3 regions of the Sinorhizobium sp. CB7 genome follow, and region 1 is predicted to be linked to each of the others. Evidence: predicted binding sites of a transcription regulator. Region 1 holds the regulator's gene; each other region holds the start of a gene.
What was found. Region 1 encodes LexA, which represses DNA repair genes until DNA is damaged. Its sites were predicted from a motif close to TGTTCNNNNTGTGTTCNG; they were not measured.
Positions count from the first base shown of each region.

Region 1 (7,394 bases):
ACGGTGAACATGGTCGTGGGGAAGCCGAGGGCCTTCAGCGTGATGCCCGAGTAGAAGTCGATATTCGGATAGAGCTTCTTCTCGATGAAGTATTCGTCGGTAAGTGCGATGCGCTCGAGCTCGATCGCGACTTCGAGAAGCGGATCGTCCTTGATGCCCAGCTCGCCCAGAACTTCGTGCGTCGTCTTCTGCATGATCTTGGCGCGCGGATCGTAGTTCTTGTAGACGCGGTGACCGAAGCCCATGAGGCGGAACGGATCGTTCTTGTCCTTGGCGCGCGCAATATATTCCGGAATGCGGTCCACCGTGCCGATCTCGCTCAGCATGTTGAGCGCTGCTTCATTGGCGCCGCCGTGGGCCGGTCCCCAGAGGCAGGCGATCCCTGCCGCGATGCAGGCGAAGGGGTTCGCGCCGGAGGAGCCAGCGAGACGAACCGTGGATGTCGATGCGTTCTGCTCATGATCGGCGTGCAGGATAAAGATGCGGTCCATGGCGCGTGCGAGCACCGGATTGACCACATATTCCTCGCACGGCACGGCGAAGCACATGCGCAGGAAGTTCGCAGCGTAGTCGAGGTCATTCTTCGGATAAACGAAGGGCTGGCCGATATGGTATTTATAGGCCATCGCGGCGAGCGTTGGCATCTTGGCGATCATGCGCAGGCTTGCGACCATCCGCTGATGCGGATCGGCGATATCGGTGGAGTCGTGATAGAAGGCCGAGAGTGCGCCGACGCAACCGCACATGACGGCCATTGGATGGGCGTCGCGGCGGAAGCCGGTGAAGAAGCGAGACATCTGCTCATGTACCATCGTGTGATGGGTCACGCGATAGTCGAAGTCCTTCTTCTGAGCGGCGGACGGAAGTTCGCCGTAGAGAAGCAGATAGCAAACCTCGAGGAAGTCGCCATGTTCGGCGAGCTGTTCGATCGGGTAGCCGCGGTGCAGCAGGACGCCTTCATCGCCGTCGATATAGGTGATCTTGGATTCACACGAAGCGGTCGAGGTAAAACCAGGATCGTAGGTGAAGGAACCTGTCTGCTTGTAAAGGGCACCGATGTCGACAACGTTCGGTCCGATTGTGCCGCTCTTGACCGGCAATTCTGCCGACTTGTCGCCGATTTTCAGTGTTGCGCTCTGTTCCGTCATGCTGATCCTCCAAAATGGCGGTTGGCGCCATAAAAGCGCCATAGGGGTTAAGCGTCTACCGATTAGCTATATGATCGTGACGCTAATGCCAAGTTACTCTGGCGCTGAATTGTGCATTGCAAAATCAACTTTTAGGCAGAGCAGCAATGGCGTTTCTGCATAGAAGAAACGGCTCGTTCAGGTGCGATTTTTGCAAAGTTGTATTTTCTCTGAATTTTAATCGATTGTGATTGCGAAAATCATGCAGTGGTTGCAATCTTCTGCCGTTTTTGACCAATTCGGGGCGGTAGATGCCGGAGCCGGAAACGATCGAACGGCAGGGCAGGGATCTGCGAATAGACGAAGGTCCAAGCGGCTTTTCGGCACCGATACGTGCCGAGGCGAGGCAGCCGGCGAGGACGTGGCATCGGAGGCGATTCGCTGTCGGTGCCGCTAACATCTTGGGCGAGGCCCGGTCCAGCCTCCGGTGGATGTCGAGCGAGGAAGAGGCGCATGGCCATACCTTTCTCTTTGTTCCCGTCTGTATCGGAACGGGCGCCGTCATCTGGTTTAAGACTGAAACCGATTTTTCGGCCATCGCACTCACTGTCGCTGTTCTCGTATGCTTCTGCATACTCTTTGTCTCGCGGGATGCCGAGCTTCTGGTGAAACGGACCGTTTGGGCCGGTCTTCTTGTTCTCCTTGGCATGGTGCTGTCTCAGGTGGAGACGTGGCGTTCGCAGACCGTGGTTCTCGATTCCGCGGTTACCACGACATTGACGGGCCGTGTCGAGCGGCGTGAGACCAGCGGGCAGGGGCGTTGGCGCTATATCCTCGCCTTGGAGAAGACCGAACTGCCAGCGATCAAACGCCCGCCGAGGCGGATTTCCGTTATCTCGCGCGGCATGGATCTTCCCTTCGAAATAGGCGATACGCTGACCGGGCGTGCGCGTCTCGTACCGCCCGCTGGGCCGGCCCTGCCGCTGCTGAATGATTTCGCTTTCAGTGCCTATTTCGATAGCATTGGTGCGAACGGCTATTTTTACGGAGCGCCGCAACGCGTACCTCGTTCAGGGGCCGACACCGAAGAGCCGCGGATGGTTGCGGTCGAAAAATGGCTCCACGGACTGAGAGCCGGAATAGGGGATCGCATTCGCTCGATTCTGCCGGGCGATACCGGCGCTTTCGCCGCCGCGCTCGTCACCGATGAGCGGCGCGCCATTTCGGAGGAGACGACTGAGGCACTGCGTATTTCCGGACTGGCGCATATCATCGCCATCTCCGGGCTGAACATGGCGCTTTCGGCCGGCATCTTCTTTATCGGTTTCCGTTCCGTACTGAGCCTCCTTCCCGGGATGGCTCAAGCTTATCCGACCAAGAAGATCGCGGCCTTCGGTGCGCTTGTTGCAGTTACTGCCTATTTCCTCATCTCCGGCTTCGGAGTCTCCGCCGAACGCGCCTTCATCATGATGGCCATCATGCTGATTGCGGTCTTCTTTGACCGCCCTTCGCTCAGCCTCCGCAATGTCGCCCTGTCGGCGATCGTCATACTGGTGCTATCGCCATCCGAAGTTCTGGGGCCGAGCTTCCAGATGTCGTTTGCTGCTACGCTGGCACTGATTGCAGGCTACGCGGTCTGGAAGGACCGGCCCGCTCATACGCCATTCCATACCACAAATCCTGCCTTGCTTGCCCTGTTGCTGGCCGCGCGGTTCTTCGGTGGGATTTTGCTGACATCTCTGATCGGAGGTCTGTCCACGGCAGTTTTTGCAATCGAGCATTTTCACCGATTGGCGACATATGGCCTTGCCGCCAACCTGGCTGCCATGCCGGTCATAACCTTCATCGTGATGCCGGCGGGGCTATTCGCCATGCTGCTGATGCCCTTCGGTCTGGATCCAACGCTATGGAAGGTTGTCGGTTTCGGCCTCGATCTCGTCATCGCCATTGCAAAGACCATCGCGGACTGGGGCGGCAATATCGACGTCGGGCGCCTGCCGTCGTGGTTCTTTCCTGTCATGGTCGGGGGCTTTCTGCTGCTCACTCTGCTTCGCACGAAATTGCGGCACACGGGAACGCTCACGCTTGCGATCGCATTGATTCTCGTATGCCTAGTGCCGCCGGCGCCACAGCCGGACATGCTGATTTCCGAGGATGGTGGGCTTGTCGCTGTGATTCATGACGACGAGCTCGCTACCAATCGCGATCGCCCGCCGAGTTTCATCTTCGAACAGTGGCAGCATGCGCTTGCGATTTCTCAGCACCGAAGGCCGAAAACCATTGATGGGGAGCAGGCCAACCCCTCCGCTTCAAGCAAGTCCCGCCGCAGATTGGATGCTGCAGAACGCCAGCAGGCGAGGGAAGCCATGCGTGCCGCAACGGAGGCAGGAACGGATAGGGGCTTCGTCTGCGCAAAGAGGGCATGGTGCACGACGAAGCTGCCGAACGGAAAGGTAGTCACGACGATCGACGATGCTGCCTATCTTGGCCCGGCATGCGACACCGCTCAGATCGTCATCACGTCGATAAGGCTCCGCTTTGACCGTTGCAGGTCGGGTGCGGCACTTTTCACCGGAGAAACACTACGCAAGACTGGCGCAGTGGAAATACGCTTCGATCAGGAAGGGCCGGTTATCAAAACCGCCTTCGATACGTTGGAGAGGCCCTGGAACCGGCACCGCGCCTATGATTGGCGATCGGATCGCTTCACGGAGCAGGCAACATTGGAAACGCCCGCTTCAATCAATGATAGCGACGAATGAGCCCGACGAGCTTTCCTTGAACCTTGACGCGATCGGGGCCGAAGATGCGCGTCTCGTAAGCGGGATTTGCTGCTTCGAGAGCAATCGATGCGCCCTTGCGCCGGAACCGTTTGAGCGTTGCTTCCTCGTCATCCACCAGTGCAACGACGATATCGCCGGGATTGGCCGTCGTAACATTGCGAATGATGACCGTGTCGCCGTCGAAGATGCCGGCATCAATCATCGAATCGCCCTTGACCTCGAGAGCGTAATGTTCGCCGCTGCCGAGCATGTCGGCGGGAATGACGATGTCATGCGTATTGTTCTGGATGGCCGAGATCGGCACGCCGGCGGCGATGCGGCCCATCACCGGGATGGAGACGGATTTGCCGGGATCCTCAGTAACGGGCTTTATCGGTGCAGCCGCAATCGGCTGAGGCTTGCCAAGGCTTCCTTCGATGACACTCGGCGAGAAGCCGCGCCGTGGCTGAATACTCGGGCTATAGGCCTCGGGCAGCTTGATAACCTCAAGCGCGCGAGCCCGGTTGGGCAGGCGGCGAATGAAGCCACGCTCTTCGAGCGCTGTGATCAGCCTATGGATTCCCGATTTTGATGCCAGATCGAGCGCGTCCTTCATCTCATCAAAGGATGGCGGAACACCAGATTCCTTCATCCGCTCGTGTATGAAAAGGAGCAGTTCCTGTTGTTTGCGCGTCAACATTTTTGCTGGAACCCCAGATCGGTGAAACAAAGCCAGAACAGACACTATATGTTCCATATGTGTTCCGCAAGTACCTAAATTTTCGTGAAAGTTTTCGAGATACTCAAAATATTTTTGCTTCAGGCCCCATGTTGGAATTTGGACTGAAAAATGCCGGACAATAGGGCATATTAGTTGTTTCAGGACCAAGTGGTGCCGCCGGTAGCAGTTCGGTGCAGATCGCTCTAGCCCGTTTTCAATCGGCCTCTACTTTAGTGCTGTGGCGGATAAAGCGGCCTGCCGCAGATCTCCGCTTTTCGGAAAAGCGAGGATGCCATGCGAATGATTCTTGCAGGGATTGCCATAATTTTTGCCACTGCTGCCGGCGCGCATGAAGCTCCGTCCGGCTTTACCTATGAGCCCTATTGTTGCAATGGAGACGGCCACAACGGTGATTGCCAGCAAATTTCATCGAAGACGGTTCGTCCCGTTCCGAAGGGATTTCAGGTGACCCTGCTGCCCGGTGATCACCGCCTGGCGACACACAAGCACGTGTTCTTCGTTCCTCAGACGCAAACGATGGAGTCTCCGGACGGCGCCTATCATCTTTGCCTTTTCCCAAACGAATATACCGTGCGCTGCTTCTATGCGCCTCCAATGGGTTTCTGAGGCTCGCCGAAACCGCACACAGTGGCACGAGAGATAGGCTGTGGCGTCCTGCCAAAGGCAGGCATGTCGCGGGAACCCGGCATGAACGTCGCTCACCGCATTGTCGTGCTCGGACCCGGCGCTTGAATTGAAGGCGGAACGTCCCGGTAACATTTTCGGGAGCGCTCGAACGTTCACCTTCGGTTCACGTTGAGGGTAAGATGATATGCGATGCTCGCATCATTCCGACAAGGTGAGGAAGACATGAAAAAGCTAGCCATCATCATCCTGTCGGCCACAACTGCCTTTACAGGTGTTGCCCCGGCCGAAGCTTTTCCTTTGCCCGCCGCAATGACAATGCCTGGAGTCGAGGCGTCCTCGGATGTTCAGCAAGTCGATCATCGAAGGTTCATTCCTCGTTACGGCAGCAACAATCCCCATATCAGGCGGTGGGACCGTGAAAATAACTCCCCACGCAGCTATTTCGGTCGCTACAGCTATCGGGACGGCTATTATCGCGGTGATTACTACCGCGACGGCTACTATCGGCGCCGTCACTATCGCAGGTACGATCACGGAGACGCTGCAGCCGCTATCATCGGTGGGTTGGCGACAGGGGCGATCATCGGCGCTCTGGCGTCGCAGCCGAGATATTACGGCGGCAATGGGCACGCGAACTGGTGCTACAGTCGATATCGATCCTATCGCGCATGGGACAACACTTATCAGCCCTATTACGGCCCCCGTCGTCAATGTGTGTCGCCATACTGATCGTGGAAGGCCGTCGCAGATTTCACGTCCCGCCATCGCGCTGGGTCCTTCATACCGCGTTTTCAGCGACGCGATATTTGAGACGAGGCAACAGTGGCTTTTATTCTTCTGCAACTCGCTTCTTCGGCTGATGAGGCAAAGTAACATCACTTCAGTGAAGACGTGAAGTGTAACTGATTGCAGGATTGATCGCGGTCGGGTTGCTTGTTATTCGAAGATCACGACCCGGTCGATACTTGGCAGGTTTAAAATGCAATCGTACACGTGCACATTTTTGCAAGCGGCGCTGAATGGTGTCTGCGCGTGCCGTGACATTGGCGCAAAAATTCTTTTGGTCGTTCAGGAAAATTCAGCGGGATGATGACGAGAATTCTTGCCGCGAGCGGTGGCGTCAAGCAAGTCATTTGCATGAATTGGGGGACCAAGTACGGTGCAACATTCATCAATCGACTCTACGGTATGGTTGCTCGCAACATCACACCGCCCTTCACCTTCACCTGCTTCACCGACAACAGGGAAGGATTGAACCCGGGGATACTGTGCGAAGACCTGCCGGATCTTGATCTCGAGAAAATGCCGGTGAACACGAAGGGCATTTGGCAAAAGGCAAGACTCTGGGGTCCAAAGCTCGGCAGCCTCTCCGGTCCGGTGCTCTATCTGGATCTCGATTTGGTTGTCGTCGCGTCTCTCGACCCGTTCTTCGAGGTTGGAAATCCGGATGATGTTGTCATGGCTCAAAACCAGACCACACCCTTCGAGCGTCTCGGCCAATCCTCCGTCTTCCGATTCCCCGTAGGCAAGCTCGTCCCCTTGCAGGAAAAGTTTCGCGCCAACCCTCAGGCGATCGCCGATGAATATAAATACGAGCAACGCTTTCTCACCCGCAACGCGCCGGGCAAACTGAAGTTCTATCCTCGACGCTGGGTTTTGCATTTCAGACAGGACTGTCGTTGGCCAATGCCCTTGAACTACGTACTCGTCCCGCACTTGCCGACCAGCGCGCGAGTTGTTCTATTTCCACGCGGTTTTCATCCCCAAAATGCGATTGACGGCAAATTCGGCCCCAAAGGCCTGTCAGCGACGCCGCTCGATCACATACTCGGCGTCTTCAAGGCCAACCGAAGGGGAACAAAGTCACCGTTGACATACTTGCGGCACTATATCCTCCCCACACCGTGGGTAGCGCACCATTGGCGTGAATAAGCGGCGATTGAATTAACACTGGAGAATCGAAGTTTTTGAACAATCGGTCGGGGACCGTTTGGCTTGGATAAACGTTGCTCTAGTGAAAGGGCCATGGGCACCTGTGCTTCTCTGTAAGAAAAGAGGGTCGTTTTGTTGTCGTCAGCCGGCGGATGGCATCGGCAAAGGTAAGGTTGAGGCCGCAGCGCCGATGCCATGAGGGGC
Region 1 is NZ_JAULLL010000019.1:37,428-44,821, reverse strand. Features, by position in the region: gene gltA (citrate synthase) at 1-1,148, opposite strand, end outside; gene AAE029_RS28450 (ComEC/Rec2 family competence protein) at 1,439-3,889, shown strand; gene lexA (transcriptional repressor LexA) at 3,870-4,589, opposite strand; gene AAE029_RS28440 (hypothetical protein) at 4,905-5,237, shown strand; gene AAE029_RS28435 (BA14K family protein) at 5,481-5,987, shown strand; gene AAE029_RS28430 (glycosyl transferase) at 6,345-7,190, shown strand.

Region 2 (7,394 bases), on a different contig from region 1:
GCTTCACGCTGGAAAGCGCCAGGCAGCTTGTCGAGGCGCTTGCCGGCCGGGTCAGCCATTTTCTTCATACCGGCACCATCTGGACGCATGGCTTTTCCGTAACGGTACCGACGCCAGAAGACGCGCCGAAGAAGCCCTTCGGCGACTATGGAGAAAAGAAGGCCGCAATCGAGGCCTATCTTCTGGAGAAGGCGCGGCTGGAGAAGTTTCCGGCGACCCTGATCCATCCCGGCCATATCGTTGGACCTGGGTGGAACCCGTTGAATCCCGCCGGCCACTTCAACCCCGCGGTTTTTTCCACGCTCGCACGCGGTGAGACATTGGAGCTACCAAATTTCGGCCTGGAGACGGTGCACCACGTCCACGCCGATGACGTCGCCAGCCTCTTCATGAGCGCTATCGCGAATTGGAACGCCTCGGTCGGCGAAAGCTTCCATGCCGTGTCGGAAAAGGCGCTGACGCTCCGTGGCTATGCCGAGGCCATGGCACGCTGGTTCGGTCAGGAGCCGAAGCTGGAATTCTTGTCCTACGACCGATGGGCGGAAAGCCGGCCACCGGAAGAGGCGAGGGCCACGTGGGAACACATCAGCCGCAGCCCGAACTGTTCGATGGAAAAGTCCAAGCGCCTGCTTGGCTTCACGCCACGCTATACATCGCTGCAGGCAGTGCAGGAGGCGGTGGAATGGCTGATCGCCAATGGGCGACTGCACCTCTGAGCAAAGCAGTCAGTGCGGGACATCCGCCGGAATTTCAGTCCGTTTCCCTATTGAAGGCGGCGCTTTGCGAAACGGCACATTAAAAACATACGAAGTCATAGTTATGCGCTTTGCGCATGGCTGAGGTGATGCCTTGGCGCTGCAATTTTGAGCAGGTGCCGCTTATATGAGGGTCATCGAAGCAAACGAAGCGCCACGGACTGGCAGCTGGCTTCGAAGCCCAAGGAAAGGGGATCATCATGAACGTAGCACGCTCCTTCAACAACTGGCGCAAGTATCGTCAAACCGTTGCGGAACTTGGTCGCATGTCGACCCGCGAGCTCAATGACCTCGGTATCGACCGCAGCGAAATCCGCTCCGTCGCCCGGGCCGCCGTTGCTCGCTAACGTCTGCTCGCGCCACCCAATATCCGATGTCGCCAAGCGCCTGCCTCGTTACGAGCGGGCGCTTTTGTTTTGTGATTTCGAGAGGGATCCGCGGTCATGAGCTTCCCGATCTTCGCATAGCGCATGCCTGGCCTGCAAAGAAATGCTAAGCAAAAATCCAGCTATATCTCCACGCGTCGAAGCGATGTACCTCCTCCCACATCGTTTCGAACATGCAGGCGGCCTACTCCTCCTCCCAGGGCTTCCTGCGGAACAGTGGTTCTTCCTCCTCCCGAGCCGCTGTTCGGTTATTTTGGAAAGCCTGCCGCACCTCCTCCCGCGGCAGGCTTTTTGTTTTCCGCTACTATTCAGAGCGGAAGAGCAAGCTGGGGTGCCACTTGCCGGACCTGCCGCTCAAGGGAGGAGAGAGTAACACCCAGAAGCCGAATGCCCTTGCGGAGCGGAAATATCGGCTGCAGCAAAAAGCTGATGATCTCCTCCAGCTCGGACATGGAGGCAAGCGGCGCGGATACGGTCTTGCTGCGGGTAATCTGCCGGAAATCGGAATATTTGACCTTCAGTGTCACCGTCTTGGCCGCAATGTCGTTGGCGTCGCAATAGCTCCAGACCTTTTCGATCAGCGGCTGGATTCCTTCGCGAGCCGGCTCGTAGCGCTGAAGATCTTCGGCGAATGTATCCTCGGCGCCGATGGATTTGCGCACACGGTTCGGCTTGACCTCGCGATTGTCGATCCCCCTGGCAATCCCGTAAAAGTAAGGTCCCGATTTGCCGAAATGCTCGATCAGAAAATCAAGTTCCTTCGTCTTCAGGTCGGCTCCCGTCTCGATGCCGAACCGATGCATCTTTTCGGCTGTTGCCGGCCCGACGCCATGGAATTTCTTTACGGGCAGTGCCTCGACGAAGAGCGGACCGGTCTTCGGCGTGATAACGAAGAGGCCGTCCGGTTTGCGCTGATCGCTTGCCATCTTGGCCAGGAACTTATTGTAGCTGACGCCGGCCGATGCCGTCAGCCCTGTCGCAGCCTTGATCTTTGCCCGGATTTCCGCGGCGATCTCGGTGGCAATTTCCATGCCTTTCAGGTTCTCGGTGACGTCGAGATAGGCTTCATCGAGCGATAGCGGCTCGACCATCGGCGTGTATTCGGCGAAGATCTCGCGGATTTGCAGCGACACTGCCCGATAGACATCGAATCGGGGTCTTACAAAGATCAGATCGGGACATTTGCGCTTTGCGGTCACCGACGGCATGGCGGAGTGGACGCCGAACTTACGCGCCTCATAGCTGGCCGCGGCGACGACGCCACGCGCCGCCGAGCCGCCGACGGCGACCGGCATTCCACGAAGCTCAGGATTGTCGCGCTGCTCGACCGACGCGTAGAAGGCATCCATGTCGATATGGATTATCTTCCGTCGCCGCGCAGCCGGATTGTCGCCATTCATATCTCAGCTTCCACCGGACGATGATATGCCCTCGGCCAGACATGGGAAATATGCATCGCATCTGTCCGCTATCCGCGTGCTCATTCTTTAGCAACCGATCGCCATGCGCCCCTCAGGTCAGAACATGCAGACTGGCTCACCAATGTATTGTGAACGAATATAGAACAAATTCGTTTCCCTCAAGCAGATACCATCCCGTAAAGACCTTCACGGAGATGGAAGACGATCGGGGTCGCCCTATCGCCAGACTAAGATCACCGACGCAGCCAGCAGTGAAGCCATAGCGATGTTGAAGATTTTCGCCGAATCTTGATTGCTGAGAAAACGCGCGATCAATGCCCCCATTCCAAGCCAGATCATGCCTGCGGGAAGAGCTGCGGCGGCGAAAAGCACCCCCATCTGGAGCGCCGCGTGGAATTCACCCTGTAGCGTGGGAGTAAAATAGGTACTGCCGGCACTCAGGGCGACGAGCCAGCCCTTCGGATTCAACCATTGGAAAAGGAATGCATTCACAAATCCCGTCGCTCTTGCCTGTGTGCCATCCTCCAACGTTCCCGCATTGACGATCCTCCAGGCAAGCCAAAGCAGGAAGAGCGAGCCGGCTATCTTCATTGCAACCACGATCACCGGCGCGGCGGCAACGATTTCTCCGACGCCAAAGGCGCTGAGCACAATCATCGAACCCATCCCGAGCGAGGCGCCGATTGGACAGGCAAGCCCTCGCAACGTGCCGACAGCGGCACCCGTGGACAGGATCATCGTGTTACTGGGGCCGGGCGTCACCGCCGCGATGAAAGCAAACAACAGGAATGCCAATGCTTGGGCCGTATCCATGCCCGTTCTCATGACGTTGTTGAATACTCAGCTAGCCTTTAAGGTCGGAACTACCCCAAGTATTGTATTTCTGTGCGAACATGGCCGAATGGCTCGTCAATCACACTGAGGCATTGCCCGGGATCGCGCGGATGCAGGCGCGGTTCCAGGGGTTCACGTTCTCACCGCACAGACATGATACCTACGCCGTAGGCATCACGACGCATGGTGTCCAAGCCTTCGACTATCGCGGCGTCTCCCATGGAAGCGGGTGCGGATTCGGCTTCGTCCTGCATCCCGACGAGCGACATGACGGGCGTGCGGGCACCGATGCCGGTTTCGGATATTCCATCGCCTATGTAAGCCCCGGACTCGTTCGGGATGCGCTCGAAGGAGCGGCATTGCCGTTCGTTCGTGATCCGGTCTCATCCGATCCTCGGTTAGTTACCGCTATCCGAGACTTGCTGATGCTGGCTCCCGTTGATCCAGAGATCGGTTCAGTTTCCGCGATCTCCGCCTTGGCGCTTGCCATGCGGGACCTGAGCGGGGATCAAGGCATGCACTCGCTCCGCCTCGATCAAGCCGCCCTGCGACGCGCGGAAGCTTTATTGCACGAGCCACGCGACAGGCGCGTTTCCATGGCCGAACTCGAACATCACGTCGGCTTGTCGCGATGGGAACTTGCGCGGCAGTTCCGCATGCACTTCGGAGTCAGCCTGGCGCGGTTCAATCTCTTGCGCCGCCTGGAGCAGGCCCAACATCTGATCCAGAGCGGCAATACCATCGTAGAGGCGGCCCTTGCATGTGGCTTCACTGACCAGGCGCACATGACGAGAGCGTTCAGGCAGGCTTACGGTCTGACGCCGGGACGATGGGTCAATTTCGCAAGGGCGGCGGATCGGGAGCACGATGCGCTGCAGCGGGACTTTCAGGCGGTCTTTGGTGAAGCCGGCTTTCGGGCGAGGACCAGCAAGTTGCCCAGCAGCACGGCCGCAAGCCCGACCCCCGCAAGCGGTGTCATGCGATAGCCCTCGAGGAGCATGGAGACCGTAAGCGCCACGACCGGAAAGAGCACTGTCATGTAAGCCGCCCTTTCCGGCCCTAGCCTGTGCACCACGGTGAGATAGGTCGTAAAACCGATGACTGAACCGGGAATGGCGAGATAGAGCAGCGAGCCGACATAGACGGGTGAAAGATCGAAGGTGAAGGGAACGCCTCGCGCCAGGGCGAAAAGGGAAACGATTGTAGCTCCATAGAGCATCGCCCAGGCATTGACCGATGCCACGGGCAGGCCGTGGCTCTGATTGCGCGCGGCCACGAGATTGCCCGCGGAGAAAAACCATGTTCCGAGCAGCGCAAGCGCCAGGCCGATGGCCGTTTCGTGGTCCAGAGCTGCGCCTGCCACCGTCTCCCAAAACAGGCAGGTTATGCCCGCCACGCCGATTGCGGCGCCGGCAAGAATCCGCGGCGCGGGACGCCTGCCGTGGACCAGGAATGCATTGATCAGATTGAAGATCGTAGCCGCGGAGAAGACCACCGAGACGATGCCGCTCGGAATGTAGTTCGTGGCGATGTAAAAGCAGATAAAGTTGCAAGAGAACAGGCAAAGGGCCTGCAGGATGACATAGGGCTGGTGCCGGGCGGGAATGGGATGAAGCCTGCGCGTCAGTTTGAGGACGAGGAACAGCACCGCTGCGGCGAGCGCGAAGCGGTAGGCGATCGATGCCTCGATCGGTACCGCGCCGAGCTGGTTCTTGATGGCGATCCAGGTGGTTCCCCAGATGAAGACGGTCAAGGCATAATAGAAGGTGATCACGGGTCATTTTCCGGTGGTTGCTTGAAATATGATGACCCAGTGCCCGGATAATGAGCCCTTGTCTGCTCAGGCTTTGGGGTGCCATTGCACATTCTTGGGCTTTTTCAGGCTGGGGCACTGCACAAAGCGCGATCGGCCTTGAGATTCCCGAACAGAGTTCGCATTGGTGGAGAATGGAGAAGAATAGCCCGAGCGTCAGCGAAGCTCTCGCCAGAACCGGCGCACATCTTGAGCGTGCGGGGTCGGCCGGTCGCGGCCTGTCGGTCGCCGAATGGAGCAACCGCGACAACCGCGCCTGCTACGATCGGCCCGGCCACCACACGCTCAGCATCTATCTCTCCGGCGGGGAAAGGGTCGTTCGCGAGGACGGGCAGATTTCCGGCGGCGCACCGGACAAGCTGTGCCTGCTCCCGGCAGGACACGAAAGCCGATGGCTTATCGGCGGCCCGATCAGAATGTTCCACCTCTACATCGATCCGGAGGTTCTGGCCTATCAGGCGCTCACGGCCTTTGACGTCGATCCGCGGCATGTCGATCTCATGGATCTCACCTTTGTGGATGATCCGGCCATGTCGATGATCGTGCGCGGTGGTGTCCTGCCGCTCGATTGGAACGAGAGGAGCGACCGTGTGGCGCTCGACTTGGCCTGCCATCTTCTGATCCATCATACGCTCAGGCGCCATATCAGGCGGGCGGAACGGGAGATCGTCCGCGGCGGTCTTTCGCCATCGGTCCGTCGCAGGATCGTCGACCATATCGAGGCGCATCTGGAGCAAGCGTTGACGCTCGACCAACTCGCGTCCGAGGCTGGGCTGAGCACCTTCCATTTCGCCAAGATGTTTCGCATCAGCTTCGGGATGCCGCCACACCGTTACCTGGCCGAGCGCCGCGTCGAGAGGGCCAGGAACCTATTGCGCTCAGGAAGCATCGAGCTTGTGCAGGTGGCGCTGGCCTGCGGCTATGCGTCACAAAGCCATTTCACGAAAGCGTTCAGGTCAGCCACCGGAATTACGCCGGGCGAATGGCGGAACCTCTATAGCTGAGTGCAGGCCGAGTTGAGGGGCCGCGCTGCTCCTTGCACTCATCCCTTCTGCTGACGCCGACGTCCACCGCATATCTCCATCCGGCTGGCGGGGACCCGGAGCAGTCCATTGAAAATCTGTGTCTGACGTACTGACCGTATGATCATTCGCATAAAATCCACATGCGCGCCTTCTCGAATCGGCTAAGAGCGTCGCCATGATCATCGAACACCGCCGTCTAGCCATGCAAAAAGCTCTCGACCGTATCCGCAATGCGGAGCTGCCGCTCGAGCAGGATCCGCGATTTCTCAGGTGGATCGAGCAGTGGATCGCCGGGGAGCTTGAAATGGCCGACATTCGCCAGCTATATGCTGCGCTGCTACGGGAGCGATCGTCCGGTCGAGTAACTTCCGCTTCAGCTCCCATCGAAGAGGCTGATGATATCAGCGCCGATGTCCTCGGAGGATAAGGAGCCTTTGGAGCCAATTTTTCGCGCCGCACCTGCTCGGACGGGTGATGCCCACTTTTGCCGCTTGACCTCAAGCGCAAGCCCTCGCATACTTCAAAAATCCCATATCCAATCGGATTTCCACGCTCGCCTGCAGGTCGGAGGAGTGGACGTCAAGTCCACCTTGATCGAGCAGGTGCCAGCCGCGGAGGACAATCGTGACCAGCAACCGTATCGACGCGGCCGCGAAGCATCTGCTTGATGCGCGCAGGAATGGCTTCCGTCTGGAAGGACTTTCTAGCGAGTATATTCCTGCGGATCGCGAGACCGCCTTTGCGATCCAGGACGCGCTGATCGCGCAGAGCGGTGAGGAGATCGGCGGCTGGAAGATTGCGGCCGATGCCGGTCCTGATCCACTCTGCTCGCCTCTGCTTGCCTCCGCCTATCGATTGCCCGACGAACCACTTGGCATGGAGCGCACGATGGCGACGATCGTCGAGGCGGAAGTCGCCGTGAGCATCGGCAGCGATCTGCCGCCGCGTGACAGAAATTATACCGATGAGGAGATCGAAGCCGCGATCGCCGCGGCCCGCCCCGCGCTGGAAGTCCTGGGCACCCGCTTCAACAGAAGTTTCGTTATACCGCCGTTGCTGGCGGTGGCCGATCTGCAGAACAACTCCGCTGTTGTCGCCGGTCCTGAAGACAAGGATTGGCGCAAGATCGACTTCTCGACGCTTCCCATTCGCCTAGGCAT
Region 2 is NZ_JAULLL010000004.1:188,740-196,133, reverse strand. Features, by position in the region: gene AAE029_RS09995 (NAD-dependent epimerase/dehydratase family protein) at 1-716, shown strand, start outside; gene AAE029_RS09990 (DUF1127 domain-containing protein) at 956-1,102, shown strand; gene dinB (DNA polymerase IV) at 1,450-2,541, opposite strand; gene AAE029_RS09980 (LysE family translocator) at 2,779-3,357, opposite strand; gene AAE029_RS09975 (helix-turn-helix domain-containing protein) at 3,456-4,382, shown strand; gene AAE029_RS09970 (DMT family transporter) at 4,283-5,170, opposite strand; gene AAE029_RS09965 (helix-turn-helix domain-containing protein) at 5,344-6,213, shown strand; gene AAE029_RS09960 (hypothetical protein) at 6,410-6,661, shown strand; gene AAE029_RS09955 (2-keto-4-pentenoate hydratase) at 6,859-7,394, shown strand, end outside.
Region 2: a site for LexA is predicted at 2,691-2,708, ahead of dinB (DNA polymerase IV). Genes of this name have one in related genera too.

Region 3 (7,394 bases), on a different contig from region 1:
CGGCCGGGGGACGCCGGTGCACGCATCTGCTGTGCCGTGGCGCGAAGCGCGGACACTCCGGTCTGCGCAGCCTGGCCGGAGATGCGGAAGCGGGCGACAAGCGCCTTCAGCGTCTGGGCCTCATCGTTAAGTGCGACGCTCGCGGCCGTCGTTTCCTCGACCATCGCGGCATTTTGCTGCGTGACCTGGTCCATCTGGTTCATGGCGGAATTGATTTCCTTGAGACCGATCGCCTGCTCGCTGGCCGACGCCGAGATCTGGCGGATGAGGCCGTTGATCTCCATCACCTGCTCGGCGATCTTGTGGAGTGCACCGCCGGCGCGGCCGACGAGGTCGACGCCTTCCTTGACCTGACCGGCCGAGGTGTTGATGAGCGTCTTGATCTCTTTGGCGGCATTGGCTGAGCGTTGCGCGAGCTCGCGCACCTCCTGGGCGACGACGGCAAAGCCTTTGCCGGCCTCGCCGGCGCGTGCGGCCTCGACACCCGCATTGAGCGCCAGCAGATTGGTCTGAAACGCAATCTCGTCGATGACGCCGATGATGCGTGAGACCTCTTGCGAGGATTGTTCGATGCCCTGCATGGATGCGATGGCTTTGCGAACGATTTCACCGGACTTTTCCGCATCCTCCGAAGCGGCGTTGACGCTGCTTGCGGCGGTGCGTGCATTGTCGGCGCTGGAATTGACCTGCGCGGTCAATTCGTTGAGCGCCGCGGCGGTCTCCTCCAGGCTCGCGGCTTGCTGCTCGGTCCGCCGTGCGAGATCCGATGCGCTGTTGCTGATCTCGCCGGTCCCGTTACCGATGTTGCCGACGCCGAGGTTCATCGTCTGGATGGTCTCCTCGAGGCTTGCAAGCGCCGCGTTGAAGTCCTGCTTCAGCTTGGCGTATTCGCCGGGAAAATCCTCCGCGATGCGGTGGCCGAGATTGCCCTGCGAGAGTTCGGCCAGGCTATGACCGAGAACCGAGACAATGCGCCGCTGCAGGGTGACGGATTCGGTGCGTTCCGCCTCCGAGCGATTGCGCTCGGCTTCTGCGGCATGGCGTTGCTCGCTCGCTTCGGTTTCGAGGCGCCGGGTATCTGCAAGCGCGAAACGGAAGCCCTCCAGCGCTTTCGCGACCGAGCCGGTTTCATCGCTGCGATCCTGACCGGCCACGGGCTCGCCATAGTTGCCGGCGCTGAGGCCGTTGACGCTTGTGATAAGCCCGTCGAGCGGCTTCTGAACGAAGGAGCGGACGGCGAAATAGAGCGCGAGCATGACGGCGGCAAGCACGATGAGGCCGCCGACGATCATCATGTAGGTCTGATCGCGCACCGGCGCATTGATCGCGCTGTGCGGCACGTCGACAAGGACGACCCAGGTCGCGTTCAGGCCGGGAACAGCGAAGGGATAAACGACGCGGTCGAACTTTTCGGAGCCGTCATAGCTGAGATTGGTGATCAGGCCGGCCGAAGCGGAGGAAAGCGCGCTCTTGACGACATCCGTGCCCTCGCCGTCATAGTCCTTCATCAGCAGGTCCGGCTTCGGTGCGACCAGCCATCTGCCGCCCTGTGAGAGCAGCAACACCCGGCCGGAACCGAAGGGATGCAGCTTCTGCAATTTATCGGAAAGCGATGCCAGTGAGATGTCGACGCCGGCGACGCCGATCATCTTGCCATCGGACATGACCGGATAGGCAATTGAGCTCATGGTGGTCGGAACGTCCGTGCCCTGCGCCAGGTACGGAGCCGTTATCGAACCCTTGCCGCTATCGGCGGCAAGCTTCCACCATTCGGCAGCGTAGTCGTTGTCAAAAGTAGAGAACTGGATGCCGCCGTCCTTGGTCTTCGACCAGTAGGGGGTGAAGGCGCCCTTGGCATTCCCACCCTCGTCCGTCTTGTTGGCAAGCTCGGTGGTCTTGCCGTCGAAAGCGCCCGTCAGTTCGCAAAACCAGCTTCCGAAGGCGAACGCGTTCTGTTCGACATTGGCCTTGAGGATGTTGATGATGCCTTTGCGATCGAATGAATGTCCGGCATGGCCACGGCCGATGACCGCGGCCATCGAGCGTGCTGCGCTGGCGAGTTCGCCGATATTGGCGGCAGTCTCATTCGCGATGGACTTGGCCTCGGTATTGGCCTGGTCCATGGTCAGGGTCTGTACGCGGTCGCGAGTTTGCGAAATCAGGAAGAAGTTGGAAACGAACAGGACGAGCGCAATTGCAAGCCCCGTTACGACGATGAGCTTGGCCGCTAACGACTTCATTCGGAACATGGACATAGGATTCCTTGGGCAAGGATGCTTCGGATTGCATTATCCGAGCGCAGGGCGGTGGTAGGCCGCTCTGTCATGGAGAGGCCGTCGCGCTAGAGCGCTGTGCGTTCGAACGAACGCACAAAGGACGCCCCAATCTTTAATCTCAAAAGCATCTTTCTGTGTTCAAGTGACAGCACTTGAACACAGGATGCTTTAGCCGGGCGGATAGAGCGCCCGGAAGCGAAGCGAGAATGCCGAGAAATCCGTTAAATTTGGCTAAAACTTTGCACTTACGGCGTCCGATCGCGCCGCTTTTATCGCCTCTGACGCAGGCGCTCCATGACGGTTTCCGTATTGAGACGAATTATATCTTTTTTGCGACGTCGGCGGCGAGCGGTATGGATGGCTGGGCGCCTGGTTTGAGGCAGGCGAGCGAACCTGCGACCGCCGCACGACGCAGCGCGCCGGCAAAATCGAGCCCCTGATCGAGGCTTGCAGCAAGGTAACCGCAGAAGGTATCGCCCGCGCCGACGGTATCGACCGGTTCGATCACGAGGCCCTCGGCGCGAAGCAGTAGGCCCTCATGGATTGCGATCACGCCTTCGGCACCGAGCGTCACGATCAGCGTCTGACCGGTCACCGCATGAAGACGCTGCAAGGCCGCCTCTCGGTCTTCGGCAGTCATGCAGTCCTGGCCGGCGAGCCGCTCGAACTCGGTCTCGTTGGCGATGATGATATCCGCAAGTTGGCCGAGACGGGCAGCCTCGGGAATAAGCGGAGCGAGATTGAGGATGGTCGTGACCTTCGCCTTTTTCGCCGCAGACAGAGCCTTCTCGACAGCCGGGACCGGAATTTCGAGCTGCAGCATGAGAATGTCACCCGCATGCATCGCCTGCACCGTGGCTTCCGCGTCCGGCGCCGCCATCGTTCCATTCGCGCCTGGAACGACGGCAATCATGTTCTCCCCATCGCCGCCCACAAGAATAAGCGCCGTGCCTGTCGGCTCCTTAACCCGCTTGACGGTTGAGAGGTCCACGCCTGCTTCGCTCAGAAGGGCAAGGGCCGGTTCGGCAAAACCGTCATTGCCGGCCGCACCCGCCATCCGGACATTCGAGCCCGCCCTCCGTGCGGCGAGTGCCTGATTGGCGCCCTTGCCTCCTGCGGCCGTCGAAAAGCTGTTTCCGGCGACCGTTTCACCGGCCTTTGGCAGGCGCTCGGCCGTAGCGATGAGATCCATGTTGATGGAGCCGAAAACAGTGATCATGGAGTATATTGCCCTGCCGTTTGAGATTTTCGCCGCGACACTGCCCGAAGCACTCAGTCTTCGTCAACCACCCGCAGCTTCAGTAGGCCGGTACGGCTTTCGGCCGCCTGTGGAGTGGATTCAGTTTTCTCGGCAGTCCTGCCCTCCGCTCCCGCCTCGAATTCCAGGGCTTCGATCTTCGAGCCGCGCTTGGTGAGCTTATCCGCCGATGTGACAATCATGTCGACGTCCTTCTGCGCTTGGGCGAAATGCCCCTGAAGCTTGCGCACGCGCTCATCGAGCCGGGAAAGGTCGTCCATCAAGTGCGCGACCTCGCCCTGGATCAGATGCGCCTGTTCGCGCATCCGCTGATCCTTCAGCACCGCCTGAATGACCTGGATTGACAGCATGAGAAGAGAGGGCGAGACGATGACGATCCGCAAGCGGTGCGCCTTCTGGACGACCGCTTCGAAATTCTCATGGATCTCAGCGAAGATCGATTCGGATGGGACGAATAGAAACGCCGTGTCCTGAGTCTCCCCCGGGATCAGATATTTTTCCGACACGTCGCGGATATGGACCTCCATATCGCGCCGGAACTGCTGGGCCGCCGCCTTCCCGCCTTCCGGAGTGCCCGCCTCGCGGATGGCGTTCCACGCTTCAAGTGGAAACTTGGCGTCGACGACGAGCGGGGGCGAATTGTTCGGCATCCGGATCGTGCAATCGGGGCGCGATCCATTGGAGAGGGTCGGCTGGAAGGAATAGGCGCCATGCGGCAACCCGTCAGCGATGATCGTCTCCATCCGCGCCTGCCCGAAAGCCCCGCGCGTCTGCTTGTTGGAGAGGATTGCCTGCAGACCGACCACATCCTTTGCCAGCGATTGGATATTGCCCTGTGCGGCGTCGATGACGGCGAGGCGCTCCTGCAGGCGCTGGAGATTTTCGTGAGTGGTCTTCGTCTGTTCGTTGATGGTGGCGGTCACACGATGCGACATGCCGTCGAGCCGCTGATTGACGGCATGATTGAACTCCGCCTGTCGGGAGCCGAAAACTTCCGTCATCGTCGCGAGCCTGCCGTGCATTTCGGCCTGGGCGCGCAGGAGCTCGGCCATGCGCATGTCGGCTTCAGCCGCACGCACGGCGGCTTCCTCTAGCTGCCGCTGCTTCAAGCGGTTGGCGCGGACGGAAAGAAAAATGGTGGAAAGCAGCATCACGGCTGCAAGCAGGCCGATCATGGCTTGCGTCGTGGTTGCTTGCGAGAAGTTGTGGCCAAGCAGGGTGATGGTGTCGGAAGTCGCTGAGATCATGGCGCGAAGCATAGCAAAATATTGAACAAAAACTAGATCAAAACGTGAACAAAATCATCTTTCCCGGGTTTTTTCAAGCCATGAGAAAACCGAAAGTTTCATTGCCGACTTTAATAAAAGGTCAATCATATTCGCTGAAAGCTACGTCATCCGACCAAACATTTTTTGCCGGCCGCATTCGTCTTGTCCGGCGCACCCATCGAACAGAGATGCTGATATGAAACCTGAGAATTTTGACGGAGCCCTCAAAGAACGCCTTGATTTCATTGAGCTTGATGAGCGCGCGCGGCAGAATTTGAAGGAGCTGCGCCCGACGCTGGCGGAGCTTCTGGGACATGCTCTGGATAAGTTCTACGACAAGATTGCGAAGACACCGAAGGTCGCGACTTTCTTCCGCGACAGGGGACATATGGAGGGCGCCAAGAAGCGCCAGGAGGCGCACTGGGGAAATCTCGCGAATGGGAATTTCGACTCCTCCTACGTCGCCGGCGTCGTTGCCGTGGGAAAAGCGCATGCGCGAATCGGCCTCGAACCACGCTGGTATATCGGCGGCTATGCGATGCTAATGTCCGAGCTCGTCAAGGGCATCATGGAGAAGCAATGGCCCTTCATGTTCGGCAGACAGCACGCGAAGATGCTTGCCGATAAGCTCTCGGCAGTCGTCAAGGCGTCGATGCTGGATATGGACTATTCCATCTCCGTCTATCTGCAGGCGCTGGAGGATGAGCGACGCAAGCTCGAGGAAGAACGCGCCCGTATCGATGCGGATCAGGCGCTTGCGCTCGATCACTTGCGCAGAGGCCTTGAAGCGCTGTCGCGCGGCGACCTGCAATCCTCGCTGCCCCATGACCTTCCTGGAAATTTCCGGTTGATGGCGGAGGACTACAACAGGGCTGTGGAGGCTCTTCGCGGTTCGTTCACGGCCGTCCGCGAGAGTTCCGGTGCGATCCTGAGCGGCACCGGCGCGATCGCGAAAGCTACGGACGAACTTGCCATGCGCACCGCTCAGCAGGCAGCTGGGGTCGAGGAGAGTTCGGCGGCTTTGCAGCAATTGTCGGTCAGCGTCAACCAGACCGCGGGCAATGCCGAGAAGGCTTCCTCAGCCGTGCGCGACACCCAGGAAAAGGCCAGGAACTCCGGCGAACTGGTCACCAGCGCCGTATCGGCCATGGCTGGAATCGAGAAATCCTCGACGGAGATTTCGAAGATCATCGGCGTCATCGATGAAATCGCTTTCCAGACCAATCTGCTGGCATTGAACGCCGGTGTCGAGGCTGCTCGGGCGGGGGATGCCGGCAAAGGTTTCGCAGTCGTCGCCCAGGAAGTGCGTCAGCTTGCGCAGCGCAGCGCCGAAGCCGCCAAGGAGATCAAGAACCTCATTTCCCAGAGTTCGACGCAGGTCAATGAGGGCGTCAGCATTGTCAGCAACACTGGCGAGGCGTTGGGCGACATGATCCGCCGCATCGACATTATCGACAAGTTTGTCGCCGATATCGCCGCTGCTGCCAGGGATCAGGCGACAGGTTTGAACGAGATCAGCGTTGCAATCCGCAACATGGACTCCATCACCCAACAGAATGCGAGCATGGTGGAGCGCAGCTCGACGGAAACACGCGGGCTCGGCGACGAAGTCGACAAGCTCGTGCGCTTGCTGAGCACGTTCAAGACGCAGGCGAGAGGGCAGGCCGGAAAGACGACGCTGCCCGATCGACGCGTTGCCTGAGGAACGAGCCCGAAAACGGCCACGCCCGCGGAAAAAAAGCAGGCGGGTGCTTTCAGAATAATTCCATCACGGGACAAGATGCGTTATGGGAGACCTCATGACCATCAAGCCTCTCATTATTTTGCCCGATCCACTTCTTCGCCAGGTTTCCAAGCCGATAGAGCGTGTCGATTCCGATGTGACCAAGCTCGCGGATGACATGCTTGAAACCATGTATGACGCGCCCGGGATTGGGCTGGCGGCTATCCAGGTCGGCGTTCCCCGCCGCATGCTTGTGATCGATATTGCCCGCGAAGGGGAGGAAAAGCAGCCGCTGGTTTTCCTCAATCCTGAGATACTCTCCTCCTCGGATGATCGTTCGGTCTATGAGGAGGGGTGTCTCTCCATTCCGGATTACTATGCCGAAGTGGAGCGTCCGGCGAGTGTCACGGTGAAGTATCTCGACCGTGAAGGCAAGGAACAGATCCTCGAGGCGGAGGGCCTGCTCGCCACCTGCCTGCAGCACGAGATCGACCATTTGAATGGCGTCCTCTTCATCGACCATATTTCGCGGCTGAAGCGCGAAATGGTGATCAAGAAATTCACCAAGGCAGCCAAGGCGAAGGTGCTTTGAGGTTCGGGGCCGTCTGCATGAGCGGTGCGTCTTGTAAGACGCACTCGCTGTAACACTTTGAATTACTGCATGGTTTTCTCCTTAAATCGTTCCGATTTAAGGAGAAAACCATGCAGTAGACGGCAGGCCCCGATTGGCAGGAAAACATGTCACTTCGCATCATCTTCATGGGGACACCGGAATTCTCCGTCCCGACGCTTCGCATCCTTGTGGATGCCGGCCACCGGATCCTCGCCGTCTACACGCAGCCTCCACGCCCCGGCGGACGCCGTGGCCT
Region 3 is NZ_JAULLL010000007.1:168,053-175,446, forward strand. Features, by position in the region: gene AAE029_RS15105 (methyl-accepting chemotaxis protein) at 1-2,255, opposite strand, end outside; gene AAE029_RS15110 (ribokinase) at 2,596-3,495, opposite strand; gene AAE029_RS15115 (DNA recombination protein RmuC) at 3,549-4,778, opposite strand; gene AAE029_RS15120 (methyl-accepting chemotaxis protein) at 4,999-6,504, shown strand; gene def (peptide deformylase) at 6,602-7,117, shown strand; gene fmt (methionyl-tRNA formyltransferase) at 7,264-7,394, shown strand, end outside.
Region 3: a site for LexA is predicted at 4,815-4,832, ahead of AAE029_RS15115 (DNA recombination protein RmuC). Genes of this name have one in related genera too.